4 regions of the Peribacillus sp. B2I2 genome follow, and region 1 is predicted to be linked to each of the others. Evidence: riboswitches for the same ligand, from Rfam matches in the RefSeq annotation. Region 1 holds a riboswitch; each other region holds the start of a gene.

Region 1 (8,098 bases):
ATCGTGCACATCATCTCCTTTGGTGAGAATGTCTTACAGTATTTATCTACCCGGATGGGACAGGTTAAAACATATATTTCAAAAAAATATTACTTTTCTGCGGATATATATATCGAAAAACATCATTAATTAAAACTTCTCTTTAAACAGAGTCAAAAAGTTGAAAGAAAATTAAATGGTTAATCTCATAATGTATTGTTCGCCGATACTTCCGACTTTTCTCATACCGGTATCTAGAAATCCGACCTTTACATTGGAAGCCCCTCAAAAACCTAAATAGGTAAGGCCATACCAACAGAAAAACCCTGTTACGACGCGGAGGTACCGCATTGTAACAGGGTTTTAAAATTAGCGTCCCAGATAGGAATCGAACCTACGACCTACAGCTTAGGAGGCTGTCGCTCTATCCTGCTGAGCTACTGGGACATATAAAAAAAGTCGACGACTTATTTATTATATTTCTTATAGGCAAACTTTTCAAGTTAATAGCAATAATAATTATGAAAAAATCATCTAAACGCTTAGCGGGTCTCTTATTTCTGTTTTTTCCTTTTTTTTCGTTAAATGGAATACTTTATTATTGGTTGGTTTTCTGGTACTATTATACTAGAAAAAAATAGGAGAATGATAGTGGGAAAATACAGAGTTTTACTGTTTGTGGCATTGCTGGGGATGTTAATTTTACCTGCATGCTCACAAGGGATTTTAGAGGGTATAGGCAAAAAGAGGGCTGCGCCGATTGCGGAAGATGACATTGAAGTGGTTGAGGCAGCGGAGAATGGCACCGGACAGGATTCAAAGGACGAACCGGAACAAATCGATACGAGAAATTGGATAAGGGCCGATTCTGCGGTTCAGTTTCCAATATTGATGTATCATAGCATTTCTGAAGGTAATGGCCTTCGGGTTCCAAGAGAGGAATTCCAATCACAAATGACTTGGCTTCGGGAGAATGGTTACTATACATTATCCCCTAAAGAAGCATTCCTCGTTTTAACCGAAAATCGGATGCCAAGTGATAAGTGCGTCTGGCTTACTTTTGATGATGGCTATACAGATAACTACACGGAAGCTTTCCCCATATTAAAAGAATATGATATGAAAGCAACCATCTTCATGATTGGGAAGTCCATTGATAAAGGTCATCACCTGACTGAAAATCAAATGTTGGAGATGAGCAGGAATGGGGTTTCGATCGAAAGTCATACTATCAACCATTTGGAGCTGAACCGGATGACGGCAGAGCAGCAAGAAGCGGAAATGGTTCAGTCGAAGGAGCTATTCGACCGTATCCTCGACCAGGACACGACAGTAATTTCCTATCCGGTTGGCCGGTATAACGAAGAAAGTCTATGGGTGTCAGAAGAAGCTGGATACAAGATGGCAGTCACTACCGAACCTGGAGGAGCTTCAAGGGACCAAGGGATGCATTCCCTGCATAGGGTTCGGATTTCACCGGGATTATCAGTCGAGGGATTTGCGTCCCTGATTGAAAATGCTTCTAATCATTGAAGATGGACGGGTCATTTCGAGGCAAGTCAGAAAAATCATATAATAATCGATTCTTACATGGTGTATAATGAAAGGCAGTGAAAATTATATACATATGAACGATTTGGTGTCTTAATGACTTAAAAGGGAAGTTGGTGAAATGCCAGCGCGGTCCCGCCACTGTATATGGGAGCCAACGGATGTTTACCACTGTATGAGATATGGGAAGGTGCCGTTGACGATGACCATGAGCCAGGAGACCTGCCAAAATTCGTACACCTGTAACCTACGCGGATGGGAAGGTGTGTGGCAGACCCTAAAGAGTCCGTAATTATATTGTTGCCATACAAGCATCTTCCGTTTAACGGGAGGTGCTTTTGTTTTGGGGTGCATCTTCCGATAATGCGTTTTGTTCATTAGGTGTGAAGAAATTAAAAGAAAAAAAGATTGTGGGGAATGAAAATGAAGAAGATTTTTGGTCTGATACTGGTGATGTTGCTGACTGCAGGTATGATGGTTGGCTGTAGCGATGCTACTAATGAAGGAAAAGAAAAGCAGGAAACGAATCATGCCAAACAGGAAGTTTTCCCGATTACGATTAAAGATGCAACAGGCGAAAAGGTGACGATAGAACAAAAACCGAAGAAAATCGTTTCGTTGATACCAAGTAATACGGAAGTTGTCTTTGCACTTGGCTTGGGTAAAAAAGTTGTTGGTGTTTCCGACTATGATAATTATCCGGAAGAAACGAAAGAAATTGAAAAAGTTGGCGGAATGGAAATGAACACGGAGATGATTGTCTCCTTGAAGCCCGACCTTGTTCTTGCCCATGCATCCAGTGCCCATAATTCGAATGAGGGTTTGCAGCAGCTTAAGGATGCTGGAATTGCTGTCCTCGTAGTCAATGATGCACAAAGCTTTGACCAAGTCTATGATTCTATAGATATGATTGGACAGGCAACAGGGGAACATGATAAGGCAAACGGAATCGTTACGGACATGAAAACGAAGCTCAAGGATATTCAGGAAAAAGCCAAATCCGTAAAGGAAGCGGATAGGAAAACCGTTTTTGTGGAGGTTTCACCGTCACCTGAGATATATACACCTGGAAAAAATACCTTCATGAATGAAATGCTTCAAATTATTTCAGCGGAAAATGCAGCTGCTGAACTGGACGGATGGGCAAAAATTGATGAAGAGTCTATGATTGCTGCAAATCCGGATGTCATCATTACAACGTATGGTTATTATACAAAAGATGCAGTAAGTCAAGTGAAGGGCCGAAAAGGGTGGCAAGACGTAAATGCTGTGAAGGATGACCAAGTCTTTGATGTCCATTCCGACTTGGTGACCCGTTCCGGTCCACGCTTAATAGAGGGAGTAGAGGAACTTGCCAAATCAGTCTATCCGAACCTATTTGACAACTAAATGGATGATTGCTTATTTGATTGCGTTATTATTTTTGTTATTCGCAATGACGATAGGCATTTCCTTTGGTTCGGTGCCAGTACCGATTCCTGTACTATTACAAATTATCGGCAAGGAGATTTTTCATTTACCGATTTCAGATGATCCGGATGTAATGCTTACGAATATTGTGATGAACATCCGCTTGCCGCGTGTGTTGCTAGCGGGTTTTGTTGGGGCATCACTTGCGATTTCGGGAGCGGGGTTTCAGGGCCTGCTCCGGAATCCGCTCGCTGACCCTTACACATTAGGTATTTCATCAGGAGCATCAGTCGGTGCCGTATTGACAATATTCTTGAATATATCACTACCATTCATCGGTTTATATACTCTTCCGGCATTGAGCATCGTATGCTCAGTGCTCACGATGTTCTGCGTACTGGCTTTTGCAAAAAAAATGGATCGATCGATGAAAGTGGAAACGATCATTTTAACGGGAATCATTTTCAGCTCGTTTTTAAGTGCCTTCATTTCATTGATGATTGCGCTGACTGGTGATGAATTAAGACAAATCATCGGCTGGCTGATGGGAAGCGTTTCAATGCGCGGATGGAATTATATTGCAATCATTTTGCCGTTTTTTATTATTGGTTCGCTGATCTTGATGATGAATACGAGCGAATTGAATGCGATGACTTTCGGGGAAGACCGGGCAAAACACTTAGGTGTTAATGTTAAGCGGCGGAAAATGTGGATTTTGATAGCCGGTTCGATGTTGACAGGGGCAGCCGTTGCCGTTTCAGGGGCGATTGGCTTTGTAGGATTGGTCATTCCTCATTTTGTCCGAAAGATTTGGGGACCTGACCATAAACATTTGCTTCCGTTGTCATTGCTGGTAGGAAGCGGATTCCTAATATTGGCGGACTTTGTAGCACGGTCGATCATTGCCCCATCGGAACTGCCGATCGGGGTGATCACTTCACTTATCGGGGCACCCGCATTCGCGCTGATTTTATTAAAGAGACGGAGAGAAGGGTAAGATGGATGCTTGAAGTTAAAGGGTTAACAGGTGGATATGACAACAAAGCTGTTTTGGACTCTGTTACTTTTGATGTACATAAAGGGGAATTATTCGGGATTCTTGGCCCAAATGGCAGCGGAAAAACGACGCTTTTAAGTATGCTTAGCGGGGTGCTCGATTATACGGGCGGAAGCATACGGATAAGAGGAAGGGATTTGAAGGATTATTCGTCAAAACAACTTGCACAGGTCATTGCTGTGCTCCCTCAGCATTCCTCATTAGCTTTCTCATATACGGTAAAAGAGACGGTCTCACTTGGGCGATATGCCCATCAAACAGGTTGGTTCCATAGTTGGTCCGCAGAAGATGAAACGATTGTCCAACGGGTTATGGAACAAACGGGAGTAGCAGATTTTCACGATCTTCAATTTGAACGATTATCAGGCGGGGAGAGACAAAGGGTCTTATTGGCACAGGCACTTGCCCAAGAACCGGAAATCCTTTTTTTGGATGAGCCTACGAACCACTTGGATCTTTCCTATCAAAAGGATCTTCTTGATCTAATGAGGAAAATGGCAAAAGAGCAAGAGTTGACCGTTATTTCAATTTTTCATGACTTGAATTTGGCTGGGTTATATTGTGATCGGCTTATGTTGCTTGAAAAAGGGAAAATTTTGGTTGTGGATGTGCCGAATGAAGTGCTCCGACAGGAACGGATTCAGGGGGTATATCGTACGACGATCGAAAAACATCCACATCCCGCCCTTCCGAAACCGCAAATGTTCATCGTTCCGGAAAAGCATGGCTATGATACTATCCCATTGGAAATTGATGATTCTTATCTGACAGTCGGATCTGAAATGATTCAATTGAATTCCCCGATCCCGCTTAGAACGATGTCTTCTGGAGTGACTGGTTCGGGGACGGGATGGCATAAATATTTCGTGAATAGGCATGTCCATCATGGATATGATTGCGAGGATCATCATGTTGAAATGGCTGACTATTTAAAAACTCATGGATTTGACCCGCAGCAAACGGTAGGGATGATGACGGCTGTCTTTCTCGATACGGTTGCCTTCAAGTTATTAAGAGCTGAAAATTTCAAGGTTTTTATCATCGTGACCGCTGGTGTAGGGAATGCCATCGACGCATCTTTAGCTGACCGACATTCTTGGAGTTCCGCTCCAGGAACGATAAATACATGGATCTTCGTAAATGGGCATTTGGCAGAAGAGGCTTTCATCCACAGCATAGTTACTGCGACCGAGGCAAAAGTAAAAGCGCTTCATGATTTGCATGTCTTGGATAAGGTGACAAATACATGTGCAACAGGAACATCGACAGACAGCATTTTGATTGCGGCAACTCAAAGAGGGGCAAAGCTTCAATATGCAGGCACCATCACTCCGTTAGGGAAGCTGATCAGCCGCGGTGTATATGATTGTACAGTGGAAGCATTAAACAATAATCGGAAACGGATTGAGGATTTATGATTTACCATCATCTTTTTGCGGTTACGCTGGCGTTTTTTCTTGATCTATTAATTGGTGATCCGCCAAATTGGCCGCATCCAGTCAAATGGATAGGAACGATGATAAGCAAGTTTGATCAGGCATTCAATAGAGGAACACATAAGAAGCGGAATGGACTCTTCATGTTGTTCATCGTCTTATCGGTGGTGTTATTGATTACTGGTCTTACCGTCTATTTGGCTTATCGTATCCATCCGCTTGCAGGTATCCTTTGGGAAGCTGTTGTCATTTCCACTACGATAGCTCAGAAAGGCTTGAAGCATGCTGGAATGGATGTTTGCCATCCGTTGAATCGAGGGGATTTTCCTGAAGCGAGGCTAAAGCTTTCCTATATCGTGGGCCGTGATACTGCGGATCTTGATGAATCCGAAATAGTCAGGGGCACCGTGGAAACCGTAGCGGAAAATACCAGTGATGGGATTACAGCCCCGATGTTTTGGTCAGCCATTGGCGGTGCGCCGCTAGCGATGGTGTACAGGGCGATTAATACCTGCGATTCCATGGTAGGGTACAAAAATGATAAATATGGGCAATTCGGCTGGGCTTCAGCCAAGCTCGATGATATCGTCAACTGGATTCCCAGCCGCCTCACCGGGTTCCTGATGTTGCTGAGCTCGAAATCCGGCTATCATGGATTTGGTGCTAGATGGAAGATATTATTCAATGACGCAAAAAAACATCCAAGCCCGAATAGCGGGTGGTGTGAAGCAGGCGTTGCTGCCATTTTGGGAATACAGCTTGGAGGCCGGAATATGTACAAAGGAATTGTTTCCGACCGTGCGAGGATGGGAGTTCCGCTTGTTCGATTGGAAGCAAAACATATACCAAAAACGATTACCATCATGCATCGGTCATCTTTTCTATTTCTACTGATGCTATGGCTAGGGGGACTTATTCTTGACGTTACCTTCACATGGCTCTAATCCTCATTATCTTTACGAAGCGCTGGAAATCGAAATGCCTGAATCGGTTCTCGACTTCAGTGCTAACATCAACCCATTGGGTCCGCCTTTACGCATAAAGGAACAGTGGTCTGGGTTTTTCGAAGGAATCCTTCAATACCCAGATCCGCATGCCATTGAGCTGACAAAATCGATCGCAAAAAAAGAAGCTCTTCCAGAGCAATCCGTTTTGGTGGGTAACGGTGGTGCAGAAATAATCATGTTGGTAGCGAACAGATTAGCCAATCAAAGGGTGTTAATCATTCAGCCTGCATTTGCGGAATATGCAGAGGCATGTTTGGCGGCAGGGTGTGAGGTCGATTTTCATCAACTTAATGCACCTGAGTGGCAACTTGACTTGGATCGATTGATTTCGCGGTTACCCGAATATGATGCAATTTTCTTGTGTACCCCTAATAATCCGACGGGTGTTTCATTTAAGCGGGATGAAGTTAGGGAATTGATCATCGAATGTCAAAAAGCGGATTGCCTGGTTGTCATCGATGAGGCTTTTTATGATTTTACGGAAGACGCCTTTACTTATGCTACTTTAATCAATGAATTTCCACATTTACTCATTCTAAGATCAATGACCAAAATCTTTGCCATTCCGGGTTTAAGACTAGGCTATTTGCTTGCGGCACCGGATATCATAACTCAGGTAAGAACTTATAAACCGCATTGGAGCGTCAACCATGTGGCATTGGAAGTAGGGGAAATCTGTCTTGCAGAAGAAGAATATATGAGAGAAACAAGAGACTATATTCAATTGCAAAAGCAGAAACTATTCCGGTTTTATGAGGAGCAAGGATTGATTGTCTCCAATAGCACAGTTAATTTTTATTTAGTGAAAGATGAATCCTTATCCCTTTTCCCCTTTTTGCTGAAAAAAGGAATCGTACCGCGCCATACCTATAATTTCCCGGGTTTGGATGGAAAGTGGCTTCGGTTTGCAGTGAAGAGTGAACATGATAACGAAGCACTGATGGAGGGGGTAAGACAGTGGAGAAAGCAAGGCTCTGTTTTATAACCGGGGGTGTCCGTTCCGGAAAAAGCAGTTTCGCAGAAAGAAAAGCCCTGGAGTATGCACTCCAAATGGATGGGAACTTGCATTACCTCGCCTGTGGGCGTGTCAGTGATGTTGAAATGGGTGAACGCATCCATAGGCACCAGAAAGATAGAGAACGCAGCCCAATTGCCTGGCAGACTTCGGAATACGCAACGGATATTACAAGAATAGGAGCGGACATTAATCAGGATTCTATAATCCTAGTCGATTGTCTGACAACCCTGCTTGATAACGAACTATTTGGCCCTGGCATTCCGCTCGAAAAAGAATTTTTAGATAGCGTTTTTTCAAAAATAATAAACGGGATCAATGAGATTAGAAAACAATCCAGTTGTTTAATAGTCGTGAGCAATGAATTGGTGCAAGAACCGATTTTCCATAATGAATTCCTCCATCTATACGGAAAAACACTAGGTCTGCTTCATCAAACGATTGTCGGGCAGGCCGATGAAGCCTATCTCATTGAATCGGGAATACCATTGCGGAAGAAAGGGTGCATCCAGGAATGAACGGAGCGATCGGATTTTTAATTAACCTGCAGTTCTTTACGATTTTTCCAATAAAGAAACAGCTTCCGATGGAGAAGAAATATATTCACCGTGCCATTCAAACCTTTCCATTAGTCGGTCTTTTA
Region 2 (8,098 bases), 4.7 Mb from region 1:
TCAACATGTTTTTTTATTTTCTTTGTTTTGATGAAGCTGCGAAAGCTGATGTCCCGCAGCGACATGTATTAATATAACACCTATATTATTATTGGTCAACAATAAAAACACATTTTTTTAAAAGTTTTTTGAAACTCGATAAAACCGATGATAAACCTCGTGTCCTTTTGTCTCCGCTTTGATGACATCGATTACCTTCTTCTCTATCAAATATTCCAACAGAACACCTAGGTCGACTGAATAAAACTTAACTTCCGGATGCTCCATAAGCTCCGCAATCGTCCACGGATCTTCTTTCGTCCCCATTATTTCTACCAAATGCTGTGAACCTGCATTCGTCCTCGAATAAATAAGAAATTCACTCGCAAGGAATAGAAGCTCCAATCTTTTTTCAAGAGTTTCCTCACTGCTGATCAATTCTTTATACAACTTGTAGATCTCAGGTTCCATTTGCTTCACTTGGTTCCAGACCGTAACCTCCGGATAAAAGCCTTGTTCTATTATTTCCAAACGTGCCAAGTGATGTAGGGAATGAACGATATGGTTGTATGCCTCAAGATAATGACCTTTTTCAAAAAAGCTTTTCCCATCCATGTACCTGCGAATTAACTTCGCGAACTCCATCCCCATCTTTAACTTCCTTCCATAGAAGGGGAACTCCCGGATTTCGGTTTTCAAACGGTCCAAATATTCATTCCGGTCAAAAAGGACCTTCCCATTATAGATCCAGTCAACCACTTTGCGGTTCGTCCCTAATAGGAGCCATTCTTTTAACTGGTCTTCCTTTACGATATGTAAGGCTGCCTTTTTATCCTGATAAGTGTAGTGTTTTAAAAACACGGCCTCTTGGGCTTCGTCTGCAATCACAAATAGGATGTAATCAAATGTATCGGTAATCGGGCTATTATCTTCTCTTTTTTCTATTAACAAGATTCCAAGTGTAGATTTTAAGCTTGCTCGCTCTTGATAAATCGGGCGAAGGATATCTTCCATCATAAATTCCTCCAAAACCTTTTTTTTTTAACTTTCGACAAAACTCTTCATTTTCCTGCTTATTTCCCTTACCCCAAACCATTTCAATTCAAAAGTAATAAGTATCCTTTATTTCTTTTTTGTTCCATCCATTGTTTATGTTATAGTTAAAGTTATATTTTAGGAGGGACAATCCATGGCTAAACATTCTAGCAAAATCAATAAAATACGTACATTTGCTTTGAGTTTGATTTTCATCGGCTTTATCGTAATGTATATCGGGCTTTTCTTCAAATCACATCCAGTTGTCATGACACTTTTCATGGGGCTTGGCCTTTTATTCATAATCGCAAGCACCGGGGTTTATTTTTGGATTGGAATGCTTTCTACAAAAACGATCCAGGTTGTCTGTCCTAACTGCAGCAAACCTACAAAAATATTAGGGCGTGTAGATATTTGCATGCATTGTGAAGAACCCTTGACCCTTGACAAAAAGTTGGAAGGCGAAGAATTTAACGAAAAATATAATCGCAAAAGCCTGCATGATTAGAGGGATTCCAGCTTGCTGATTTACCTATCATGAGACCTTAACAATTGTATCATTTCTTCGAGACATGAAAAAAAGTTCCAACCAAGTGGAGGAACTTTTTTTAATGCGTTTCTTTTTTCGCACAATCCGTACAGTCGCCGTAGATTTCCATCCGATGGTGACTGACATTGAAACCGGTGACTTGTGCCGCGAAATGCTCGACTTCATCCAATGCAGGATAGTCGAAATCCACAATTTTCCCACAGGTTTGACAGATTACATGATAATGATTCGTCGTTACGAAATCAAACCTGGCTGAAGAATCACCATAAGTAAGTTCTTTTACCAAGCCTACCTCCCGGAAAACACGCAGGTTATTATAAACTGTCGCCACGCTCATATTTGGAAACTTGCCTTCCAGCGCTTTATATATATCATCCGCGGTAGGGTGGGACATGGAGCTTATCAAATACTCAAGTATCGCATGGCGTTGAGGAGTTATTCTTACACCGGTATCTTTTAGGGAATCCAATGCTTCTTTTAACTGAACTTCAGACACCGTCATCCACCTCGTTTTCTCATTAAGTATGAATTCTTAAATTGTAATATTTATAATTAGTGTACCTTTTATTCGTTGAATTTGTCAATAATTCGATGGTTTTACCATTCTTTTTTATTTTATTCATCACCGCTTTGAATCTTTCCCATTTTCGTATTGTATTTTAGTATCCCCTCGATAAGTCGATTACGTTGATGAAGTCTTTTCCAGCTTTCAGGTATTCACGCATGTTTTTTTCGAATATCGCAAAGGTTCTTGGTAAATATTCTCCGCTTTTACTTGAAAGATGCGGTGTGACCGTAACGTTTTCCATCTTCCAAAATGGATGCCCTTTTCCTAAAGGTTCCGGATCAAATACATCCAAGATGGCATGAGCCAATTCCCCTGCTTCCAATGCTTCGATCAACACTTCATCGTTAATAAGATCACCGCGGCCAATATTCACGAATACGGCGGTTTCTTTCATTGCTTTAAAGTGTTCTTTTTGCAGAAGGCCCTTGGTTTCATCAGTACTTGGCAGGACGGATACGATGTAATCGGCTTCCGGTACGGCTTCCAATATATTATCCAGTGTATAAAGGCGATCGATGGAATCCACTGGCTTCCCGCTGCGGTTCACCCCCAGTGTCGTCATCCTAAAGGCTTTCCCCAAACGGGCCACTTCTCCTCCAATTGCACCGGCACCAAGAACGAGCATCGTTTTGCCATTCAATTCCCCTACTTCAATCTTTCTATGCCACAGTTCTTCCCTTTCATTCTTCATAAGCAGTTTCAGTTTCTTTTCATATTGTAAAAGCATCCCTATCGTATACTCGGCCATTGGGATTTTATGAATGCCTCTTGCGTTCGTCACCAAAATGCCGCGTTCCTCAATGGCTTTAAAAGGCATTAATTCCAATCCTGCACTCATGACCATTATCCATTTTAAGTTCGCCGCTTTCCCAATGATTTCTTCATTTAAATCCTCACCGTATGTAATCAAGATTTCCGCTTCATTAAGTGGCTCATCCGTCCATCCTTCTTGATAAATGAAGTTCAAATCAGGAAATGCGTCCATCATCTTCGTTTGGATGCTTTCATTCGGAATGATTGTTGAAAGTATTAACATGTTTATCTCTCCCTTTTAATTAACATAAAAAAACACGGGCTCTGTGTGTCCCGTGCAACTTTCTCTGAGGAGGTATTCCCTTAATAAAGCATATTCAGGTGTCCCCTTTTTGAGTTGGACAAAAGCCTTAGCCTTAATAAAAAAGGCTTTGTTTTAATGAATTTGGGTTTAATGCATGTAATTCAGGCAATATGAAAATTCCATCCCTTCTGATCAGCACATCGTCAAAGTAGATGTCACCACCGCCATATTCAGGACGCTGGATCAAGACCATATCCCAGTGTATAGATGAACGGTTTCCATTATCCGCTTCTCCATAGGCAAGTCCCAGAGCCAAGTGCAGACTCCCGCTTATTTTCTCATCGAATAATGTATCGTCCATAGGTTCCAATATGTATGGATTGATTCCAATTGCGAACTCCCCGATAAAACGGGACCCTTCATCGATATCCAGAATCCGGTTCATTTTGGCAGGTTGATTGGAAATGGCTTTAATGATTTTCCCCTTTTCAATGTTTAATTCCATGTCACTAAAGGTGATTCCTTCATAGGTTGTGGGTGCGTTGAAGGATATCCTTCCATTGACGCTTTCTTTTATGGGTGCCGTAAACACTTCCCCATCAGGTAAATTCTTTTTGCCGGCACATATGATGGCCGGCATACCTTTGATGGAAAAAGTCAGATCTGTCCCCGGTGAAACGATCCTGACTTTGTCAGTCCCTTCCATCAATTGCTTTAACGGTTTCAATGCCGCCTCCATTTTCCCGTAATCCATAGTGCAAACTTTGAAAAGGAAGTCTTGGTACCTGTCGAAGTTCATGCCGGCTTTTTGCGCTGATGCGTTGGTGGGATATTTAAGTAAGACCCACCGTCGGTTGTTTACATAGAAAAGAGTGGGAGAATTCATAGCTTCCCCTTGAATACGTTGCCTCTCGATGGGAACATCAGTCATTTCCACGTCGTTTTCTTCACTGGTGATGATGATGACCGCATCGATATCCGTATACTTCTTCAAAGCCCATTGCGACGATGTATCAAGTTGTTCCTTCACATTCCCTTGTAACAGATGTCGGCTAATCTCATCGTCTTCGAGTTCTATATATGGATAAGCACCCACCCTGTATATTTCATCAATCAGCTCTTTCAACAATGGTTTCGTGTTGATATGGCCCCGGATGAGGATTCTCTCTTTTGGCTGTAATTGTATCGAATGATGAATCAGCCTGGCCGCAAGCTTCGTTATTCGTTCATCCTTCATCTGCCTGTCCCTTATTTTTCTAGGTCTCGAAGAGTTTCAAGCGCTTCTTCGACGTGGCCTTTGACTTTTACTTTACGCCATTCCTTGACTATTTTACCTGCCTTATCAATCAGGAAAGTTGAACGTTCAATGCCCATATATTCCTTGCCGAAATTCTTTTTCAATTGCCACACATCAAATGATTCAGCCGCTTCATGGTTTTCGTCAGCTAGCAGCAGAAAAGGCAATCCATGTTTTTCGATGAATTTTTCATGACGTGCCGCCGGATCTGGGCTTATACCAATGATGACAGCGTTCAATTCCTCGAATTGTTCATTGTGGTCCCGGAAATCACAGGCCTCCGTCGTGCATCCTGGCGTCATGTCTTTTGGATAAAAATATAAAACGATGTATTTCCCTTTAAAATCCGATAGGGAAACCATTTCACCATTGTTTGCAGGGAGTTGAAAATCAGGTGCTTTTTCTCCAATTTTAACAGTCATATTGAATCCTCCATTTCCTTCATTATGGTAAGAGTACCCAATAATCGAAAGAAACACAACTTTCATTTATCCTTCCTATCTTTATGCTCCAGATCGATCACCGTCCGAATCACGAACGCTGCCGGGAGTGTGTACCCGATGAAAGCCTGAATGGTAGCTATCATCCTGCCCATTCCAATTGGGGCTATATCTCCATACCCTACAGAAAACATGGTCATCGCGCTAAAATAAAAAGAAGTCTTCAACTGTTCATAGAATGTGCCATCCAATCGATTGCCCATATCAAGAATCACCGAATGATTCTGAAGCTCGTATAATAAATAAATCAGTGCAAATCCAACTAATATCGTCGCATATAAATTGCCAAGCCACAGCATATCCTCCAGAGAAAACTTCTTTCCTCCCGACTCAACAAGAAATAACGTCCGAATGCTCATCACCATGCAAAAAATGATTCCTGCAATCAAGATGTAGAAAGTCATCCCCTACGCCCCATTTCAAAACGCCACTTCCTTTATACATACTCCCTGTCCTAACAATATATTCTTTTTTAGGAACAGACTTCAGCCTTATCACTCACACACCCTAAAGGCATTTGTCAAAATGTCGGGAACGTTTCCCGATTTTTTTCATGTTGACCCTTTTGGTCGGATATGTTAAGATTATCTAAATTTTTATAATAGTTTTTATTTTATAAATATTTGGTACCTGCAATCAGTTTATCAGCAGGTTTAGTGAAATTTCATATGTGGAAATAGGTTCCTAATTTTCATTAGGATTAAAAGGGAAGCCCGGTTTGATTCCGGCACGGTCCCGCCACTGTAATGGGAATGTTAGCGCCATCCAATATGCCACTGATCTACGGATCGGGAAGGCTCGCTGCTAATGATATTCCCTAAGTCAGGAGACCTGCCTATTTCGACAACACTGTTTTAACCTACGGGAGATAGGGAGGTGTTAGGGACCTTATAATTATAAGGGGCATTCTGCATGTCTCTTTATTTTAAGCATTTCTAACTTTCTCTTATTGACAGTTAGGGGTGCTTTTTTTATTGTTTTTAAACAAATCAAAGGAAAGTAGGAGGATGAGAATTTTGAAAAGCAGTAATTTGGGGTACCCGCGAATCGGGGAAGATCGTGAATGGAAACGTACATTGGAAGCATATTGGTCTGGGAAAATCGATGAACCAAAATTTACGGCACAACTAAAAGCCATCCGTTTAGGCAACTTACAAAAACAAAAAGATCAAGGCATTGATATCATTCCTGTCAACGACTTCACTTTCTATGATCAAATGCTCGATATGTCCGTCATGTTCGGTCTTGTTCCTGAACGTTACTCTGCCTATGAAGGCGGAAGCGTTCCCCTTTCCGTTTATTATTCAATGGCTCGCGGGAACAATGATGAGGTCGCTTCCGAAATGACGAAATGGTTCAATACGAACTATCACTATATCGTCCCTGAATTAAAACTGCCACAGCTGACTTTAACAGAAAATAAACCACTTGTAGCATATCGGGAAGCCAAGGAAAAGCTAGGGATTGAAACGAAGCCCGTGTTAATCGGACCTTATACTTTCATCTCCCTTTCCAAAGGCTTCAAAAAACAAGATATCCCTGGCATAATCCTGCGCCTGCTTCCTCTATATACGCAAATCCTGCAGGAGTTGGAGCAAGAAGGCGTGAAGTGGATTCAAATGGACGAGCCTTCTCTTGTTTCATCCATTTCCAAAGATGATATGCAAACTGTTACTTACCTCTATGAAAAACTGAATGAAGCAGCACCAAACCTAAACATCATGCTGCAAACATACTTTGATGCCGTGGAACACTACCAAGAAGTCATCGAATTACCAGTTCAGGGAATCGGTCTTGATTTTGTACATGATAAAGGAAGGAATCTAAGTAATCTTGAAGCATCCGGCTTCCCGAAGGACAAAGTGCTTGGTGCAGGTGTGATTGATGGAAAAAACATTTGGCTTTCTGATTTATCGAAAAAGATTCAATTGATCGACACTCTAAAGAAAAAAGTAGCCGAAGACCGAATCTGGCTTCAACCCTCTTGTTCCCTGCTTCATGTTCCAGTGACCGTTCGTAATGAAACCGCCGTTTCAAAAGAAGTGAAAGAAACCCTTGCTTTCGCCGATGAGAAACTTGAAGAAATAACACTCTTGGTCAAAGGGAATAATCAGGGCTTTGAAGCAATCGCCGATAAGGTCGATGCTAATAAATTAACGGTTCAGACGTTAGCTAGTTCAAATGCACGGAATCATAAGAGTGTACAATCCAGTGTCGAAAAGGCTAAATCAGAGCATGTTGGACGTCAGCTGCCATTTAAAGAACGTTACCAAAAACAACAGGAATTTTTCAAATTGCCTTTTCTACCTTCAACAACGATCGGTAGTTTTCCCCAGACATTTGAAGTTAAGCAAGCACGCGGGAAATTCAAAAAAGGAGAATGGAGCGCTGCGCAATATGAAACATTCATTAACGAAGAAATCGGCAGGTGGATCGACATTCAAGAAGAAATCGGCTTGGACGTTCTCGTACACGGGGAATTCGAACGGACGGATATGGTTGAATACTTCGGTCATAAGTTAGGCGGATTTGTCTTTCTAGAAAAGGGCTGGGTACAATCCTATGGGTCTCGCTGCGTAAAACCACCAGTCATTTATGGCGACATCTATTTCATCGAACCGATGACAGTCAGGGAAAGTGTATACGCACAATCACTTACGAAGAAGACCGTAAAGGGAATGCTTACAGGTCCTGTCACGATTTTGAACTGGTCATTTGTCCGTGATGATATTTCCAGGGAGAATGTATGCTACCAGCTGGCACTTGCTTTGGAAAAAGAAGTCATTGCATTGGAATCGGCAGGAATCAAAATGGTCCAAGTTGATGAACCTGCACTTAGGGAAGGTCTACCATTGAAAAAAAGCGATCGCGATGAGTATTTGAACTGGGCTGTGAATTCGTTCTTGATATCCACATCAAGCGTGGAGGATACAACGCAAATTCACACGCATATGTGCTATTGCGACTTCAACAGTTTCATGGATGTCATTTCTTCCTTGGATGCCGATGTAATTTCCATCGAAACATCCCGTAGCCATGGAGAGCTTGCTTCCGCATTCGAGGAAAAAACGTATGAAAAAGGTATTGGCCTGGGTGTGTATGATATTCACAG
Region 3 (8,098 bases), 3.1 Mb from region 1:
GTTTGTTTTAATGGAGATGTTAGAAAATTTTATTAGTGGGACAAATGATGTGTTATGGTCATCCATATTGATCATCATGTTGATTGGTTTGGGTCTTTATTTTTCCGTACGCACGAAGTTTGTCCAATTCAGAATGGTAGGGGAAATGTTCAGGCTTTTGGGCGAAGGTGCCACGGCGGATAAAAAAGGTGTGACATCCTTCCAGGCTTTTTGCATCAGCACGGCTTCCCGGGTAGGAACGGGTAACCTTGCAGGTGTTGCCATCGCAATCACGATGGGAGGTCCGGGAGCCGTTTTCTGGATGTGGTTAATTGCACTGATTGGAGCTGCTTCGGCTTTTATTGAAAGTACACTTGCTCAAATCTATAAGGTCAAGGATGGGGATGCATTCCGTGGCGGTCCTGCCTATTATATGGAAAAAGCATTGAATGCCCGTTGGATGGGGATTACGTTCGCTGTGTTGATTTCGCTTACATTTGGACTTGCTTTCAATTCGGTACAAGCCAATACGATTACAAGCGCATTCAACGAATCGTTTGGGATTGAAAAGTGGGTTACGGCAATCATCCTGGCTATCGTCACGGCTGTCATCATTTTTGGCGGGATCAAAATGATTGCAAAGGTCTCTGAAGTCATTGTCCCAATCATGGCAGGAGCCTATGTGATAGTGGCGTTGATCATCATCATCATGAATATTACCGAGTTACCGAGTGTTTTTGCTTTGATCTTTGAAAGTGCATTCGATGGAATAAAAGAAGTGGCTGGCGGAGTACTGGGAGCAGCCATGATGCAGGGAATCAAGCGCGGCCTATTTTCAAACGAAGCCGGGATGGGTAGTGCACCTAATGCTGGCGCGACAGCCGATGTCAGTCATCCTGTCAAACAAGGTCTCATTCAGTCTCTTGGTGTTTTTGTCGATACGCTCATCATTTGCAGTTCGACTGCCTTCATCATTTTGTTTTCAGGTCTTTATACATCGAAGGAAACGGATGGAATCGTCCTTACCCAAAATGCCCTTGGAACCGCATTGGGATCTTGGGCTGGTATTTTCCTTGCCATCATTGTACTGTTATTCGCCTTTAGTTCCATTGTGGGTAACTATTATTATGGGGAGTCGAATATCGGCTTCATCAATGAAAATAAGGTTTGGCTAAACATCTATCGTATCGCAGTTGTAGGGATGGTGATATTTGGTTCGCTTGCCTCACTTGAATTTGTTTGGGGACTTGCTGATTTGCTGATGGCCCTTATGGCCATTATCAACCTAATCGCCATAGCATTACTAGGGAAGATTGCATTTGCTGCACTGGCGGATTATCAAAAGCAAAAGAAAAGTGGAAAAAATCCCGTTTTCCATGTGAACAATATTAAAGGTTTGAAGAATGTGGAATGTTGGGGTGATCCATCCGATAATATGGATGTGAAGAAGGAGAGCTAAACTCTCATTAAGCTTACATGTAAAGTCCTTGTGAAGGGATTTTGCTTGTAAGTTTTTTTTGTGAAATCAATTGATTGAAAATAAGTAAAATCAGCCTTTTTTCCTCCTTTTTTTATCATTATTGAATATTGCTTTGTTTTTTACACAAAATACCTTTGTCTTTATTACTGCTGTCAATCGATGATTGGACAATTTGAAAACTGGGAGTGAAAACAATGGATAGCAAGCAATCAAAAAATGAATCTTCAGAAATCGCAGGAAGAATATATGATGTCAGCGACTATAAACGGGAAGATACTTTATCTTCTGGATTGGCTACAACCCACGAACAAGTCTCGGATACTTATGCAGAAGGCGAGATAAAAGCTGTCATTGATGATGTAAACGGAAAGGATATCGAGATTAAAAAAGAAGGATCTGAGGAAGAAAGGAAATGACTTGTTTTTTGGTTAGGGTCAAGAATTTTCGACTGATATATTTAAGGATATAACGATTTAATCCCCTAGCTTTTTGAATGATGAAACAAGCTAGGGGATTTTAATTAATAAATTTTTTCTGTCTCGATTTTTTGAAGCAACTCTTCCTTCGTTCTTGGGACAAGTTCCTTTTCTCCGGGTATTCTTGATTGAAGGAGGGCTTGAAACATTTCAAAAACCCACGGCTTCTCGAGATGAGCCTTCATCAAAATGTCTTCATCATGAAAAACGGATACAGGGTCCCCTTGGTATATGACCTTACCATCGTTCATGACAACGACTTCATCAGCCCATTGATAGGCTAAATTAACATCATGAGTTGATAGAATTATCGTTTTGTCTGGGTGGTGGATACTGTCCAGCAGAGCCATGATCTGTCTGGAGAAATAAGGATCCAATCCAGCGGTAGGCTCGTCTAAGAGCCAGACATCTGGTTCCATGGCAAGTACCCCGGCAATGGCGACACGTTTTTTTTGCCCTAAGCTCAAAAAATGGGTAGGTTTGTCTTTCAGTTCCGTTACTGCCGTTTGATCCATCGCCCATTGCACTTTCTCCTGGACTACATTTCTATCCCATCCTAAATTCATCGGTCCAAACGATATATCCTGTTGAACATTAGCGGAAAAAAGCTGGGAGTCGGGATCTTGAAAAACGATTCCGACTTGTTTTCGTAATGATAATAATGCTTTACGGTCATATTTCATTTTCTTGCCTTTAAATCTGATTGTTCCTGATGTTGGTTGTAAAAGACCATTTAAATGGAGGAATAGAGTCGATTTGCCGGCTCCATTATTGCCTAATAATGCAATCTTTTTACCTTGTTGAATCAGTAGTGAAAGATCTTTTATCGCGAACGTCCCGTCTGCGTATTGATGCGTGAGGCCCTCTATATTAAAGATATCTTCTTCCATTTTTGAATTGCCTCCAATTTACATATATCCATAAATAAGGATTAAGCTTCCTAGTATTACAATGGCGATCAGCCAATTGCTTGAGGAAAAGGTGTAAGTATCCTCGATATAAGAAAGGTTCTCCTGATATCCTCTTGCGTTCATGGCCATCGTCAATTGCCCAGAGCGCTGGAATACTCCCAAAAATAATGATGAGGTTAGTAACCCGAGAGATCGAATGCCTTGCCTTACCGAACCATATCCCAGTCGTGAAGCTTGTGCTAAGTGAATGGCCAAAGCTGTATCTAAAAAAATAAAGATGAAGCGATAGGTCAATTCTATTAAATCGATCAATAAGGAAGGCACTTTAAGTTTTCGCAGTACGGATAGAATGACGGTAATGGGTGTAGTCAAGGTTAAGAAATATAAACAGCTTATACTGCTAAATACGACAGTGATCAAATTGATCACTGTACCAATGCTGCCATCGCTGATGAAAATTTGCCAATTTCCGACTTTCCAGGACCACCAAATATTCGGTATCGAAGTAAATGTACTGGAGATAGAAAAAAGGATGGTAAGTGTGCCTGATAATAGAAAGAATCCTGGTAATAAGAGTAATTTCAGATAATACAAAAGCGGGATTTTTGCCACAAAAATGATTAAAGCGCTCATCACCATAAAAGTGATGAGCGAAACGGCCAAATCCCTTACCGTTAACGAAAACAGCATAAGGGAGAGTGCAAAAATCATCTTTTCCAATGGATGTACATCCTTTAGCCCATTGAAATAGGCATATTTATCAATGAGTAACATGTTTCGATTTTTCGTTCATTTCTTGTTTGGTTTGTTTATTCCTTTGTCTCATTACGCCAATGAAGTATCCAATGAAACCAGCTCCGATTGCAGCTTGCAGCGCAAATAATAAGCTCTCGGTTTCCGCACCTGGCGGCTCCCAAATACTATTAAACCAAGGCTTGTATTCCGGCTGAATTTTAGTGATGGCTTCTTCAGCCTCGCCGTCGGCACCGCCAAATTCCGTTCCTTGCTGGGTTATTAACGGTATGGTGGCAAGAATGACGACCAGGAAAAGCAGCAATAAACTTTTTTTCATGTTAACGGGCCTCCTTAGATAAAACTCGCAGCAATTTCAATTCGCCTAGATTGTATTTTTTCAGGAAATTCATCACAACCACTGTCAATAATCCCTCGCTGATTGCCAAGGGAATTTGGGTCAGGGCGAATATTCCAGCAAATTTATTGAATGAGGCTATGAATCCACCTACCTCGGATGGAAAAGCAAGTGCAAGTTGAACGGAAGTTACCACATAGGTTCCTAAATCGCCAAAAGCAGCTGCCAAGAAAACGGCCAGCGAAAAAGACCACCCCAATTTAGTTGCGCCCTTGAAGACAAAGCAAGCAATGAAAGGTCCGCATACAGCCATGGAAAATGCATTGGCCCCTAATGTCGTCAATCCTCCGTGAGCCAGTAGAACAGCTTGAAATAATAGAACGATGGAGCCTACGACACTCATGGCCAATGGCCCGAATAATATGGAACCTAAACCAACTCCGGTAGGGTGTGAAGAACTTCCCGTAACGGAAGGAATCTTCAAGGCAGATAATATGAATACGAATGCACCCGATAGACCGAGCATCATTTTTGTTTCTGGGTTTTCCCTTACTTTGGACCTAATGGACCGGTAACCCAAGATTAGAAATGGAAGGGTCACGGCCCACCAAAATATGGCCCATTCAATTGGTAAAAAGCCCTCCATGATATGCATGGCCATCGCACGTTTTGGGACAAGAAGCAGTAAAATGACAAAATAAAGAATTTTCCAATTGACTCTTTTCATTCTTTCTCCTTTCAACACCTTTAATTTTTCTGATCAAAACTTTAGAAGAAAAGCGGCGCCCAACATAAAAAGCACTTCTCTCAAAAGAAAGAAGTGCGTAATGAACAGGAATTTTGCAGCTTAAACCAATATGGGCCATTCTGCCTGATCCGCACACCCATCCTCGTAGGCTGAAACAGTTTCACGCTTCATGGCAGGTCTCCTGGCTTAGGTTCATTGTCCCGTTACATCCTTCCCATCTCATTTGACAGTGGATTAATGTTAACGTAATAGGACTTCCCTTTACAGTGGCGGGACCGCTCCGGACTTTCACCGGCTTCCCTTTTAAGCTGAATTCCGAGAAATTCAACACCATAAAACTTATGTAATTATTTCGAAAATTCTCGTATAGTGTACCATAAAGAAATAATTCCAGCTACACTCTCTTTTTTTTTTTTGACTAAGATTGCAGAGAGGAAAGGCTTATGGCTGGATTTACACTATTAAACTTTTCTAAACAGTCGGAATAAACTATTGAATTTTGCTAAAGTTGTTATATGATAGATAAGGTTAGCTATAATTGTATAATAAAACCAAATATTTCATTTTAAAAGTGCTCTTGTGTGAAAAATGCAAGGGATAATAGGGAAATCGGTGAAAATCCGATGCAGCCCCCGCTACTGTAAACGCTGATGAATTTGTCGATAACCACTGGCTTAAAGCCGGGAAGGGACAAAGTAAAATGAAGCGTAAGCCAGGAAACCTGCTTTTTAAATTGTATGATACTTTTCGGAGGGAAAGGTAGAAGGACTATGACGATTTTTGGAGATTCAGCATATTTGCGGAGGGCTCCTCATTCATATAGTTTTTTAAACCTTGACTCTTATGTTAAGGTTTTTTATTTTGCCTTTTCCCTGAACTCAGGAGGAAGAAGATGACTACTTGGAACTTGAAGGGTACAAATACGCATTTGTTGATTTGCAATGGAAGCAGTTGCATGAAAAAGGGCGGGGAAGAAGTAACTCAAGCGATTCGCGATGAAATTACTTCAAAGGGACTGGATTTGAAAATTCATACAACCAGGACACGCTGTAACGGAAGATGTAAGGATGCCTGCGTTGTGATTGCCTATCCCCAAGGGAAATGGTATAGAGTGGATACGCCTGATTTCGGTCGGGAGATTGTCAGCAATATCGATGATGGGGAATATGTCCCACAGATGATCTACCAATTCAGTGATGGGGAAATGAAACCTAATCCAGATTTTCCTGCTCATACGGGTATTTCAAAGAACAAATCGTAAAAGGAGATGTCTTAATGAGTACAAACGGTAAATTATTCGTCGTGGGCTTTGGACCAGGGAATTTTGAACACATTACCAAACGTGCTGTCGAAGCCCTTCAAGAAAGTGACTACATCATTGGTTATAAAACTTATGTTGAACTCATTCAGGGTCTGCTTACAGATCAAACGATCATTAGTACGGGGATGACTGAAGAGGTATCACGTGCTCAGGAAGCAGTAAAACAAGCGGAGTTGGGAAAAAAAGTGGCTGTCATTTCCAGTGGGGATGCCGGAGTTTACGGGATGGCAGGGTTGGTTTATGAAGTATTGATTGAAAAAGGTTGGAAAGAAGAAACTGGAGTGGGCATTGAAGTCATTCCTGGTATTTCTGCAATCAACTCTTGTGCGTCTTTACTTGGGGCACCAGTCATGCACGATTCGTGTACGATCAGCCTCAGTGATCATTTAACTCCTTGGGACCTAATCGCTAAAAGGGTGGAAGCAGCTGCAATGGCTGATTTTGTCATTGCGCTTTATAATCCGCGCAGCGGCAGGCGGACTAGGCAAATTGTTGAAACACAGAAAATTCTCCTTCGCTACCGTTCGCCAGATACACCAGTCGGGTTGGTGAAAAGTGCTTATCGCGATCGGCAGGATATTGTCATAACCAATTTGAAAGATATGTTGAATCACGATATTGGAATGTTGACCACCGTCATTATCGGTAATTCATCCACCTTCTTATACGATGACAAAATCATCACACCAAGAGGTTATCAGAGGAAATATACATTGAATTCGGAAAAGCAAACATTGAAGCCGCATCAGCGTCTGCAAAAAGAAGCAGAACCGTGGGCATTAGATCAAGAAGCCGATTCCATGCAAGAAACCTTAACCGAGCCTGCTGGAGGAGTTGGATTACTTACAAAAGCACCAGAAAAGAAGTCCGCTTCTTTTGAAATGGCAATGGAAGCCTTGTCAAGAGTGAAGGGTCAAACCGTTCAGCAATCCATTAAGCCGATTGTCCAGCAAAAAATGGAGTCGGTATTCGAACTTGCCGTAAGTCCAGGTGTGGCGAATAAACAATTCACTCCCAAACAAATGATGACACTTGCGGAAGTTGTCGGGGAAAAGGGAACGATGGAATACACGCCAAATCATAAGATCGTTTTAAAGATCCCGACAACGGACCCGGAAGTCATTACGGGGAAATTGCAATCAGCAAACTTTCTATTATCGCCGATTGGAGATGTACTGACATTAAAAGCCTGTGATTTCTGTGATGGTGAAAAAGCGGAATCCATACCATATGCGGATGAAATACACCGGGTGCTTGGCGGAATGAAAATGCCTAAGGAACTGAACATCGGATTTAATGGGTGTGGAATGGCTTGTTATAGTGCCGTGATGGATGACATCGGGATTGTTTTCCGAAAAGGGAAGTTCGACTTATTTCTTGGAGCTAAACCGGTTGGAAGAACGGCCCATCCAGGTCAGCCGGTAGCTGAAGGCATTGAACCGGAACGGCTTGTTGAATTGATTACGGACATTGTCGGGGAGTATAAGCAAAATGCCCATCCAAATGAGCGGCTTTTTAAATACTTCAAACGTTCAAAAAAGATACAGAATTTTTCTTATCAGGACATTGCTCCCAAAATAAACATAGAGCCTGCGCCTTGTGAAGACTAATCAAGAGGGGGAAAGTAAATGAAAGCAGTTTTGTTTGTAGGACACGGAAGCCGCCTGGCTTCGGGAAACGAAGAAGTCGTTCATTTTATTAAAAATATGATTCCGGCAATGGATGACAGTTTTTTGGTAGAAACGTGCTTCCTGGAATTTGCGACACCGAATATATCAAAAGGCATTGATAATTGTGTAAAACGAGGGGCTACGGAAGTTATCGTCATACCAATCATTTTGTTGCATGCAGGACATTCGAAATTACATATCCCAGCTGAAATAGAGGATGGGAAAACCAAATATCCAGAAGTGAAATTCACATATGGTCAAACGATCGGGGTCCACCATGATGTATTGACGATCCTGACAGACCGACTTGAGGAAGCCGGCTTCGATACATCCTCGGAACAGGCTGAGACAGCAATATTGCTAATTGGCCGAGGGGGCAGTGATGCTGATGCAAATAGTGATATATATAAAATTTCACGATTA
Region 4 (8,098 bases), 4.4 Mb from region 1:
ATGTAAATCCAGTATCAATGAAAAGGGATAGCCCCTTACACAGGGCTCCTTCACCACTACCATGCATGGTGAAAAGGGAAATCTCGTTCCGGTAAAAAAAGCCATTTTACCTCATGCCCATTGATATAAATCCTTTCGGGAATCCATTCTACTGGCATTATAAGCATGTGTGCCCTGTGCTGCCTCTCTTTCAATCAGGTTTTAATGGGAAGGCATAAACTCCACTTCCAGTTCAATACAGCCCAATTTAAATGCGTCCATTGCCTTATTGGCTAAATGTATCATTCCAATTCACCACCAACGGAACCGACAACTGCAATTCATCCCCCCATTTTGGGATAATCGTTTCATTCAGTTTCGAAAACCCTATCGAAGTGCTTTACAAAAAATGTTTACCGATTCATCGTATAGTAAGATCGAGGTTTCTTCAGCCTTGGTTTCCTCAATTATAGAACTGGCACTTCTTGAACCAAATCTTCCTTCTGAGCATACTCCGTTCATTCGCCTGTAAATGATAAGACATGAATAGCCCTCAATTTGTCGTTTATATTATCCATATAGATAGAAAGAAGTACTCATGCTATAATTTAGTGCGTTAAAAAAGAAGATTAACACACATAAGTAAAAGAAAGAAGGAGTGTTTCTTTGAATAAATCTGCATACAAACAGGAATGGTTTGGCAACGTTCGAGGAGATGTTCTATCCGGAATTGTCGTTGCCTTGGCATTGATTCCAGAGGCGATTGCCTTTTCGATCATTGCTGGTGTAGACCCAATGGTTGGTCTATATGCCTCATTCTGCATTGCCATCGTCATCTCTTTTGTCGGCGGAAGGCCGGGAATGATATCGGCTGCCACTGGAGCAATGGCACTCGTCATGGTCGATCTTGTTAAAGATCACGGCTTGAACTATTTACTTGCTGCAACAATATTGACGGGATTGCTCCAAATTTTACTAGGGGTTTTCAAAATCGGGAAATTAATGAAGTTCATCCCAAAGCCAGTCATGACTGGTTTCGTGAATTCTTTAGCCATCTTGATTTTCACGGCACAGCTCACCCATTTCGTCGGCGAAACATGGATCATGTATGTCATGACAGCCGTTTCATTAGCTATCATTTATCTTTTTCCGCTGATCTCGAAAGTCATTCCTTCACCACTTGTCGCCATCATATTCATGACGATCGTTGCAGTTACTACGGGGGCTACGGTACGGACTGTTGGGGATATGGGGCAATTGACCGAAGCACTTCCGATGTTCATGCTTCCAGACATCCCTTTGACCTTCGAAACTTTGGCGATCATTTTGCCATATTCCATTGCCCTGGCGTTTGTGGGGTTGCTTGAATCGTTATTGACAGCTCAAATAGTCGATGGAATGACTGACACGGACAGTAATAAAAATAAGGAAGCCAAAGGCCAAGGAATTGCTAATATCATCGCCGGATGTTTTGGCGGCATGGCAGGATGTGCAATGATCGGTCAATCCGGTATCAATATTAAATCAGGAGGAAGGGGCCGACTCTCCACTTTTGTAGCTGGCGCATTCCTTATGGTATTAATCGTGGTACTGAATGACGTCCTTATTAAAATACCGATGGCTGCACTTGCAGCAGTCATGATCATGGTTTCAATCGGGACATTTGACTGGTCTTCCCTAAAGAGGCTCAATAAGGCTCCAAGGACGGATGCAGCCGTGATGATCGTGACGGTCCTCATTGTCCTATATACGCATGACTTATCAAAAGGGGTATTGGCTGGAGTGCTCTTGAGCATGATTTTCTTCTCAGCTAAAATTTCTAAAGTGGCTGTTGAGAAAACGGAAGACATCCATGCTAAGAAAATCACTTATCGTATTAGCGGACAAATATTTTTCGCTTCGGTCCAGGACTTTGTTTCGAAGTTTGATTTCAAGGAAAAAGCCGATGCAATCATCATCGACTTTTCCCTCTCTAAAATATGGGATGCTTCTGCAGTCGGTGCTGTTGATACGGTTGTCCTAAAATATCAGCTACGAGGTACACCTGTCCAGGTGCAAGGCCTCGATGAGGAAAGTTCGTTATTGCTGGAAAAACTCGCTACATCCGAAAGTAAAATTTCTTGAAGAAGTAAAACTCTGCTGAATAGAAACTTTTCAAACCGACAAAATAGATAACATGGAATATTTCCTTTTGAAAGGAGCGAAAAGCATGACATCCGAGCAGGATTATACGGCAGCAAATCTGTCACCAGATTTATTGAATGAACTGAAAAGCTTTGAAAGCAAACTTGGCGAGGAAGCCAATAAAGAACTGATTGTCATCGCCTATGAAAAAGAAAAGGAAACTTTGAATTAAGAAAAAAGACTCAAACACCTTTAAATGGATGGTTGAGTCTTTTTTTGCATGTACAGAAAAAGGATGCCCACGTTTTTAATGAGCACCCCTTTCCCTATATTATTTACTGAATACGCCCGTTAAGACCGGCACGATTTGTTTTTTACGCGATACAACGCCCTCTAAGACGGCGATGTTATTGTTTAATGAAACGTCATATGCTTTTTCCACTGCGTTGGCTGCTTTACCAAGAGCCAAGGCAACAGAATCATTGGTCAGGATATCCGTTACTACGAATAGGAATAAATCCAATTCCTTCACAGCGATGACCGATTCAATGGCTGCTTCTAGTTCGGCTTGCTTAGCAAGGACTTCGTTCGGATCAACAGCATTGACCTGAGCTATCTCCACTTTAGCCATGCCCATGGAGAATTCTTTTGCATCAAGAGTGATAAGCTGGGCAATCGTTTTGTCGCTCAAGTCAGCTCCCGCCTTCAACATTTCCAAACCATATGTTTCAGCGTTGACTCCCGCAATATCAGCCAGTTCCATAGCTGCTGCAACGTCTTGATCCGTGCAGGTCGGCGATTTGAACAATAAAGAATCCGAAATGATGGCAGACAGCATAAGACCTGCAATCGCTTTTGGGATTTCAACGCCGTTTTCTTTATAGATTTTATTTAAAATGGTTGCCGTACAGCCAACTGGTTCCGCACGGTAATATAAAGGATCGCTTGTTTCAAAGTTAGCGATGCGGTGATGGTCGATAACTTCCAACACACGTACTTGGTCAATATCTTCAGCACTTTGCTGGCGTTCATTGTGATCGACCAGGATCACGCCATCAGCTTCCCCTGCCACTTTTTCCACAAGACGAGGAGCTTCGAATTTGAAGTGGTCCAACGCATATTGAGTTTCACCATTCACTTCACCCAGACGAACTGGTTCAGCGTTGATACCTAACTGCTTTTTCAGATCTGCATAAGCGATTGCTGAACAGATTGTGTCTGTATCCGGGTTTTTATGTCCAAAAACTAATACTTTTTCCAAGATTTTATCTCCTTTTTCATAAATATTTTTCCGCGAATCCCCTTATCGCAATAAAGGAGAGCCACCTTTACTATACACTTTATTTTAACACAAAATCCCCTAAATTCAGTGCTTGAATTACCCATTCCCCAATAAAATCTTTCATTCTTTCACCCTCTACCTTCCCTTTGTCAATAGATAAGGGTTGGTTTTTCTCAAATATATTAGTTGAATTATCATCGTATATGGCTTACGATAATATAAGCAGAAATACTAGATATTGATTACACAAACAACACTAATAACTATATATAGAATTTTTTGTAATCCAAGGTGCCAGCGATGGCTGAAAAGGGAATCCGGTGCGAACCCGGAACTGTCCCCGCAACTGTAAATGTGACGAAATGAGAAACCACTGTATAGCTCTCTATACGGGAAGGACTCAAAGTAGGATGATCATGAGTCAGGAGACCTGCCTTGAATTTTTCACGTTTCTTATTCTTCGGGGATTGAGATGATGAAACGATAGCATAATGGCTATTTTTTCATGGCTCTTTTATTCTATCGTTTGATCCGCTCAATTCATTGGGCGGTTTTTTTTTATTTTAGCGGAAGTTTACAAGGAGGATTATTAATGACTCAAACATATAACTCTACCATAAGTGAAAATGACACCGACACGAATTCCATCCAGCTTGAGATGTTATCGAAGGAATTTGAAGGCCGTCTCGATATGGAAAAGTTCAAGAAGCGTTTTACAAAATGGCTTGATCGCAAAAGTGACTCAACCGAAGAACAGGCATCAAAGAAACTGATTCAGCTCGCTCTGGAAAGTGTCGATATCGATGCTCCCGATTGGACGTTCGTTGCTGCAGCAGAACTGTTGAATGCGATGTATAGGGATGCACAAGCTAATCGAGGTTATGAAGGCATAAGTTATGGCCCATTCTATGAACTGATCACGGAACTCTCCCAACTTTCAGAAGGCCAGCGTTACCCCATCTATAAATCAGAACTGCTCTCTTCTTATACGAAAGCGGAAATTGAGGAATTGGGTTCGGTGATCGACCCGGAAAAGGATAAATTATTTTCTTACATAGGCATCTACTTATTAAACGATCGCTACCTAGCCCGCCCAAAAAAGGACAAGGTCTACGAACTGCCCCAAGAGCGCTTCATGATCATCGCGATGGAAATCATGCGATTGGAAAAAACGGAGCACCGCCTGCAACTTATCAAAGAAGCTTACTGGGCAATGTCCAACCTTTATATGACTGTTGCGACACCTACACTCTCCAATGCAGGAAAAACGCATGGACAGTTAAGCTCTTGCTTTATCGACGCAATTGAAGATTCCATTGATGGTATCTACCTATCTAACTACGATGCCGCAAAAGTATCAAAATTCGGTGGCGGTGTCGGTCTTTACGTTGGTAAGATCCGCTCGCTTGGTTCCGATATCCGTGGTTTCTCTGGAAATAGTTCCGGCACGACTCCTTGGATTCGACTATTCAACCAGACAGCTGTCAGTGTCGATCAATTGGGGCAACGTAAAGGTGCCATCGCGATTTACTTGGATGCCTGGCATAAAGATATCATGAGCTTTCTTGATTTGAAGACGCAAAACGGGGATGACAGATTAAAAGCCCATGATATTTTTACGGGTGTATGCATTCCTGATTTATTCATGGAGGCTGTACGTGACAGAAAAGAATGGTATCTTTTCGATCCGCATACCGTCAAGCAAACCCTTGGATTCTCACTTGAAGACCTTTACGACGAGAAGAAAGGCGAAGGAAGCTTCAGGAATCATTATGCACTTGCTGTCGAGGCCGCAGAAAATGGTTCGCTTCCAAACTATAGCTTTGAAAAGATCAATGCGATGGACATCATGAAAAGCATCATGATTTCTCAATTAGAAGAAGGCGTACCATATATGTTCTACCGCGATGAAGTGAACCGGAAGAATCCAAATAAACATAAAGGTATGATTTATTGTTCTAACCTTTGCACCGAGATTGCTCAAAACTTAAGCCCTTCGACGATCACCGATGAATACGAAACAGAAGATGGAGATGTCGTTGTTGTTCGTAAAAGCGGCGATTTCGTTGTCTGCAACCTTTCATCCATTAACTTGCCCCGTGCGGTGAGCAGCGATGTTTTGGAAAGGTTGATTCCCATTCAGATCCGGATGCTGGATAACGTAATCGATGTGAATAATCTTCCGGTCAAGCAAGCATCCATCTCGAACAAACGTTACCGGGCAATTGGTTTAGGAACGTTTGGATGGCATCATTTACTTGCCACACAGAATATTTATTGGGAATCGGATGAGGCAGTTGAATATGCCGATGCATTATACGAAAAGATCGCTTACTTAACGATCAAGGCATCCAATGAATTGGCTAAGGAAAAAGGAACGTACCCATATTTCGAAGGATCGGATTGGCATACAGGGGAATATTTCGAACTGCGTGACTATACGGATCAAAAATGGATGGATTTAAAAGCAAACGTCCAGGAACACGGGACCCGTAATGGATATTTAATGGCCATTGCCCCCAATTCATCGACTGCCAAGATCGGTAATTCCACGGATGGGATCGATCCTTTGTATGAAATTGAATTTTACGAGGAAAAGAAAAACTTTAAATTCAAGGTGACCGCACCAGGCTTGACGCCAAATACGTATGAATATTATAAAAAGACCCGATTTAATTTGGATCAACTGGAAAGCATCAGGCAAAATGCTGCCCGCCAACGCCATATTGACCAAGCAATCAGCTTTAATCTGTATGTACACAACACAATCAAAGCCAAGGTCCTATTGGATATACATTTAACCGCTTGGGAATCCGGGTTGAAATCAACATATTATGTTCGTTCAACTTCTTCCGAATATGACAATGCCTGCGAAAGCTGTTCAAGTTAACGACAACCATAACCCAGTAATCTACTCTTAAAGGAGTTTTCACGAATGACAAATCATATCAAAAAGATCCGGATGCTGGAACCAACGCATCCAACTAAAGCGACAGGTGTTTTCAAAGGAGAAGCTTCAGGCTTTCTCCTTTGGAACGATATTCAGTATGAAAAATTCTATGATACCTATACTCAGCTCATCAATAACTTTTGGAAACCATCGAGCGTGAACATGATTCAGGATAAAAAGCAGTGGGGCGAATTGGACGAAGATATCCAGGACGCTTTTCTTGATATCCTTACGATGATTGCTGGAATGGACAGTCTACAAACGCCCACTTTAGTAGAAATCCTTCGGTACATCAAAGATCCGGCGGCAAAAGCTATCCTGGCCAATATGGCCCAGCAGGAATCCATCCATAATGAATCTTATTCCTATATCCTTGCTTCCCTGATCCCAGTAGGCAAGCAAAAACAGCTTTTCGACCGCATTAAAGAACATCCTGAAGTAATAAAGCGTAATCAACCGATCGTGGATGCCTATCAAACGTTCGTGGACGATCCAAGCCCCCAGCATTTATTCGAGGCACTGATCCATTCAACGAACCTCGAAGGGATTTATTTCTATTTGGCTTTCGCTTTCTATTATAATTTAGGACGCCAGAACCTTATGACCGGTTCGGCTACGATGATATCCTATATTCATCGCGATGAAATGGTCCATTTCGATTTCATTGGAATGCTCGTTCAAATCTTGATGTATGAATATCCTGAGTTAAATAATGAAGAAAACACGAAGTTCATTTATACAACGATTGAAAAAGCCGTCGAACTCGAAAAGGAATGGTCTGAATATATGCTTGAAGATATCCAAACCAAAGCCGATCTCGATTTGGAAGAATTCAATGAATACATCGAATATATAGCCAACAAACGGTTACGCATGCTAGGCCTTGAAAACTTGTATAAAGAATATAGCGAGAACCCGATGCCATGGATCAAAACGTTCGATGATGAATCCATCGGCCTTACCAAAACCGATTTCTTCGAACAGAAGTCTAGGACATACAGTCAAGTAAATGCCAGCAATGGGTTCGATGAGCTATAAAGTTGCCATTGTCTATCATTCTGCCGGAGGCAATACAAAAGCGCTTGCTGAAGCCATCGCTTCCCTATTACCTAAATCTGAACTATATCGAATGAATGAATTCGATTTACGTACATTACCGGATTACGATGCATTGATCGTTGGTACCTATACATGGGGAAACGGCGAGCTGCCTGCTAAATCAGCAGCACTTTATACAGAACTGGAGCAGCTGTCAATTGCTCATCTTAAAACGGGAGTATTCGGAACTGGTGAAACCAACTACAATCATTTTTGTGGGGCGGTAGATCATTTCCGGGACATGTTATTTGCCAAGAGCCAGTTATTGGTGACATTGAAGATAGAACAAATGTATCAAGAATCGGACTTGTCCAGACTTCAAAAGTTCGCCTCGCTATTCCTGAACTGACTGAAAGGAGATATGCATTTTCGCATATCCCTTTCAGTTTTTTTAAAATAAACTTAGTTCCGTGTATCATAGCAAGGGTGAACATGAAGTATAATGAAGGAAAAAAGGAGATAAACATGTCTGATAATATAACTCAGTTCCTGCCTATCCTTTTTATGCTAGTGCTTGTCGTATTCGTTATATTCATTGTGTTTTACCTGACAGGGCATTTTAATCGTTCAAAACGGATCGAAGAAAAATTGGACAGAGTATTGAAGGAAATGGCCGAAAAAAAAGAAGCATGAACGTGGCTTCCCTTACAAGGAAAAAAATAAAA

What was found. Region 1 has a riboswitch for cobalamin ahead of ABIE66_RS27205 (ABC transporter substrate-binding protein). Riboswitches for the same ligand answer to the same signal wherever they lie in the genome.
Region 2: linked by a shared signal. The riboswitch ahead of metE (5-methyltetrahydropteroyltriglutamate--homocysteine S-methyltransferase) and the one ahead of ABIE66_RS27205 (ABC transporter substrate-binding protein) in region 1 are both predicted to bind cobalamin.
Region 3: linked by a shared signal. The riboswitch ahead of ABIE66_RS11680 ((2Fe-2S) ferredoxin domain-containing protein) and the one ahead of ABIE66_RS27205 (ABC transporter substrate-binding protein) in region 1 are both predicted to bind cobalamin.
Region 4: linked by a shared signal. The riboswitch ahead of ABIE66_RS05470 (ribonucleoside-diphosphate reductase subunit alpha) and the one ahead of ABIE66_RS27205 (ABC transporter substrate-binding protein) in region 1 are both predicted to bind cobalamin.

What each region holds. Positions count from the first base shown of each region.
Region 1 covers NZ_JBGCCB010000001.1:5,441,664-5,449,761, reverse strand. The annotation lists tRNA gene ABIE66_RS27215 (tRNA-Arg) at 353-426, opposite strand; gene ABIE66_RS27210 (polysaccharide deacetylase family protein) at 673-1,512, shown strand; cobalamin riboswitch at 1,600-1,774, shown strand; gene ABIE66_RS27205 (ABC transporter substrate-binding protein) at 1,954-2,919, shown strand; gene ABIE66_RS27200 (FecCD family ABC transporter permease) at 2,924-3,937, shown strand; gene ABIE66_RS27195 (heme ABC transporter ATP-binding protein) at 3,943-5,415, shown strand; gene cbiB (adenosylcobinamide-phosphate synthase CbiB) at 5,412-6,377, shown strand; gene cobD (threonine-phosphate decarboxylase CobD) at 6,352-7,425, shown strand; gene ABIE66_RS27180 (bifunctional adenosylcobinamide kinase/adenosylcobinamide-phosphate guanylyltransferase) at 7,398-7,973, shown strand; gene cobS (adenosylcobinamide-GDP ribazoletransferase) at 7,970-8,098, shown strand, end outside.
Region 2 covers NZ_JBGCCB010000001.1:763,022-771,119, reverse strand. The annotation lists gene ABIE66_RS03870 (nucleotidyltransferase-like protein) at 118-993, opposite strand; gene ABIE66_RS03865 (YgzB family protein) at 1,169-1,522, shown strand; gene perR (peroxide-responsive transcriptional repressor PerR) at 1,623-2,066, opposite strand; gene ABIE66_RS03855 (D-2-hydroxyacid dehydrogenase) at 2,224-3,168, opposite strand; gene ABIE66_RS03850 (aminopeptidase) at 3,302-4,426, opposite strand; gene bcp (thioredoxin-dependent thiol peroxidase) at 4,438-4,908, opposite strand; gene ABIE66_RS03840 (potassium channel family protein) at 4,971-5,390, opposite strand; cobalamin riboswitch at 5,648-5,839, shown strand; gene metE (5-methyltetrahydropteroyltriglutamate--homocysteine S-methyltransferase) at 5,994-8,098, shown strand, end outside.
Region 3 covers NZ_JBGCCB010000001.1:2,330,425-2,338,522, forward strand. The annotation lists gene ABIE66_RS11650 (alanine/glycine:cation symporter family protein) at 11-1,438, shown strand; gene ABIE66_RS11655 (YozQ family protein) at 1,654-1,875, shown strand; gene ABIE66_RS11660 (energy-coupling factor ABC transporter ATP-binding protein) at 1,980-2,825, opposite strand; gene cbiQ (cobalt ECF transporter T component CbiQ) at 2,844-3,620, opposite strand; gene ABIE66_RS11670 (energy-coupling factor ABC transporter substrate-binding protein) at 3,607-3,918, opposite strand; gene ABIE66_RS11675 (energy-coupling factor ABC transporter permease) at 3,920-4,663, opposite strand; cobalamin riboswitch at 4,839-5,034, opposite strand; cobalamin riboswitch at 5,237-5,427, shown strand; gene ABIE66_RS11680 ((2Fe-2S) ferredoxin domain-containing protein) at 5,577-5,945, shown strand; gene cobJ (precorrin-3B C(17)-methyltransferase) at 5,960-7,615, shown strand; gene ABIE66_RS11690 (sirohydrochlorin chelatase) at 7,634-8,098, shown strand, end outside.
Region 4 covers NZ_JBGCCB010000001.1:1,079,377-1,087,474, reverse strand. The annotation lists gene ABIE66_RS05485 (SulP family inorganic anion transporter) at 646-2,103, shown strand; gene ABIE66_RS05480 (hypothetical protein) at 2,189-2,335, shown strand; gene ABIE66_RS05475 (manganese-dependent inorganic pyrophosphatase) at 2,435-3,364, opposite strand; cobalamin riboswitch at 3,658-3,837, shown strand; gene ABIE66_RS05470 (ribonucleoside-diphosphate reductase subunit alpha) at 3,978-6,275, shown strand; gene ABIE66_RS05465 (ribonucleotide-diphosphate reductase subunit beta) at 6,321-7,373, shown strand; gene ABIE66_RS05460 (flavodoxin domain-containing protein) at 7,345-7,782, shown strand; gene ABIE66_RS05455 (hypothetical protein) at 7,899-8,066, shown strand.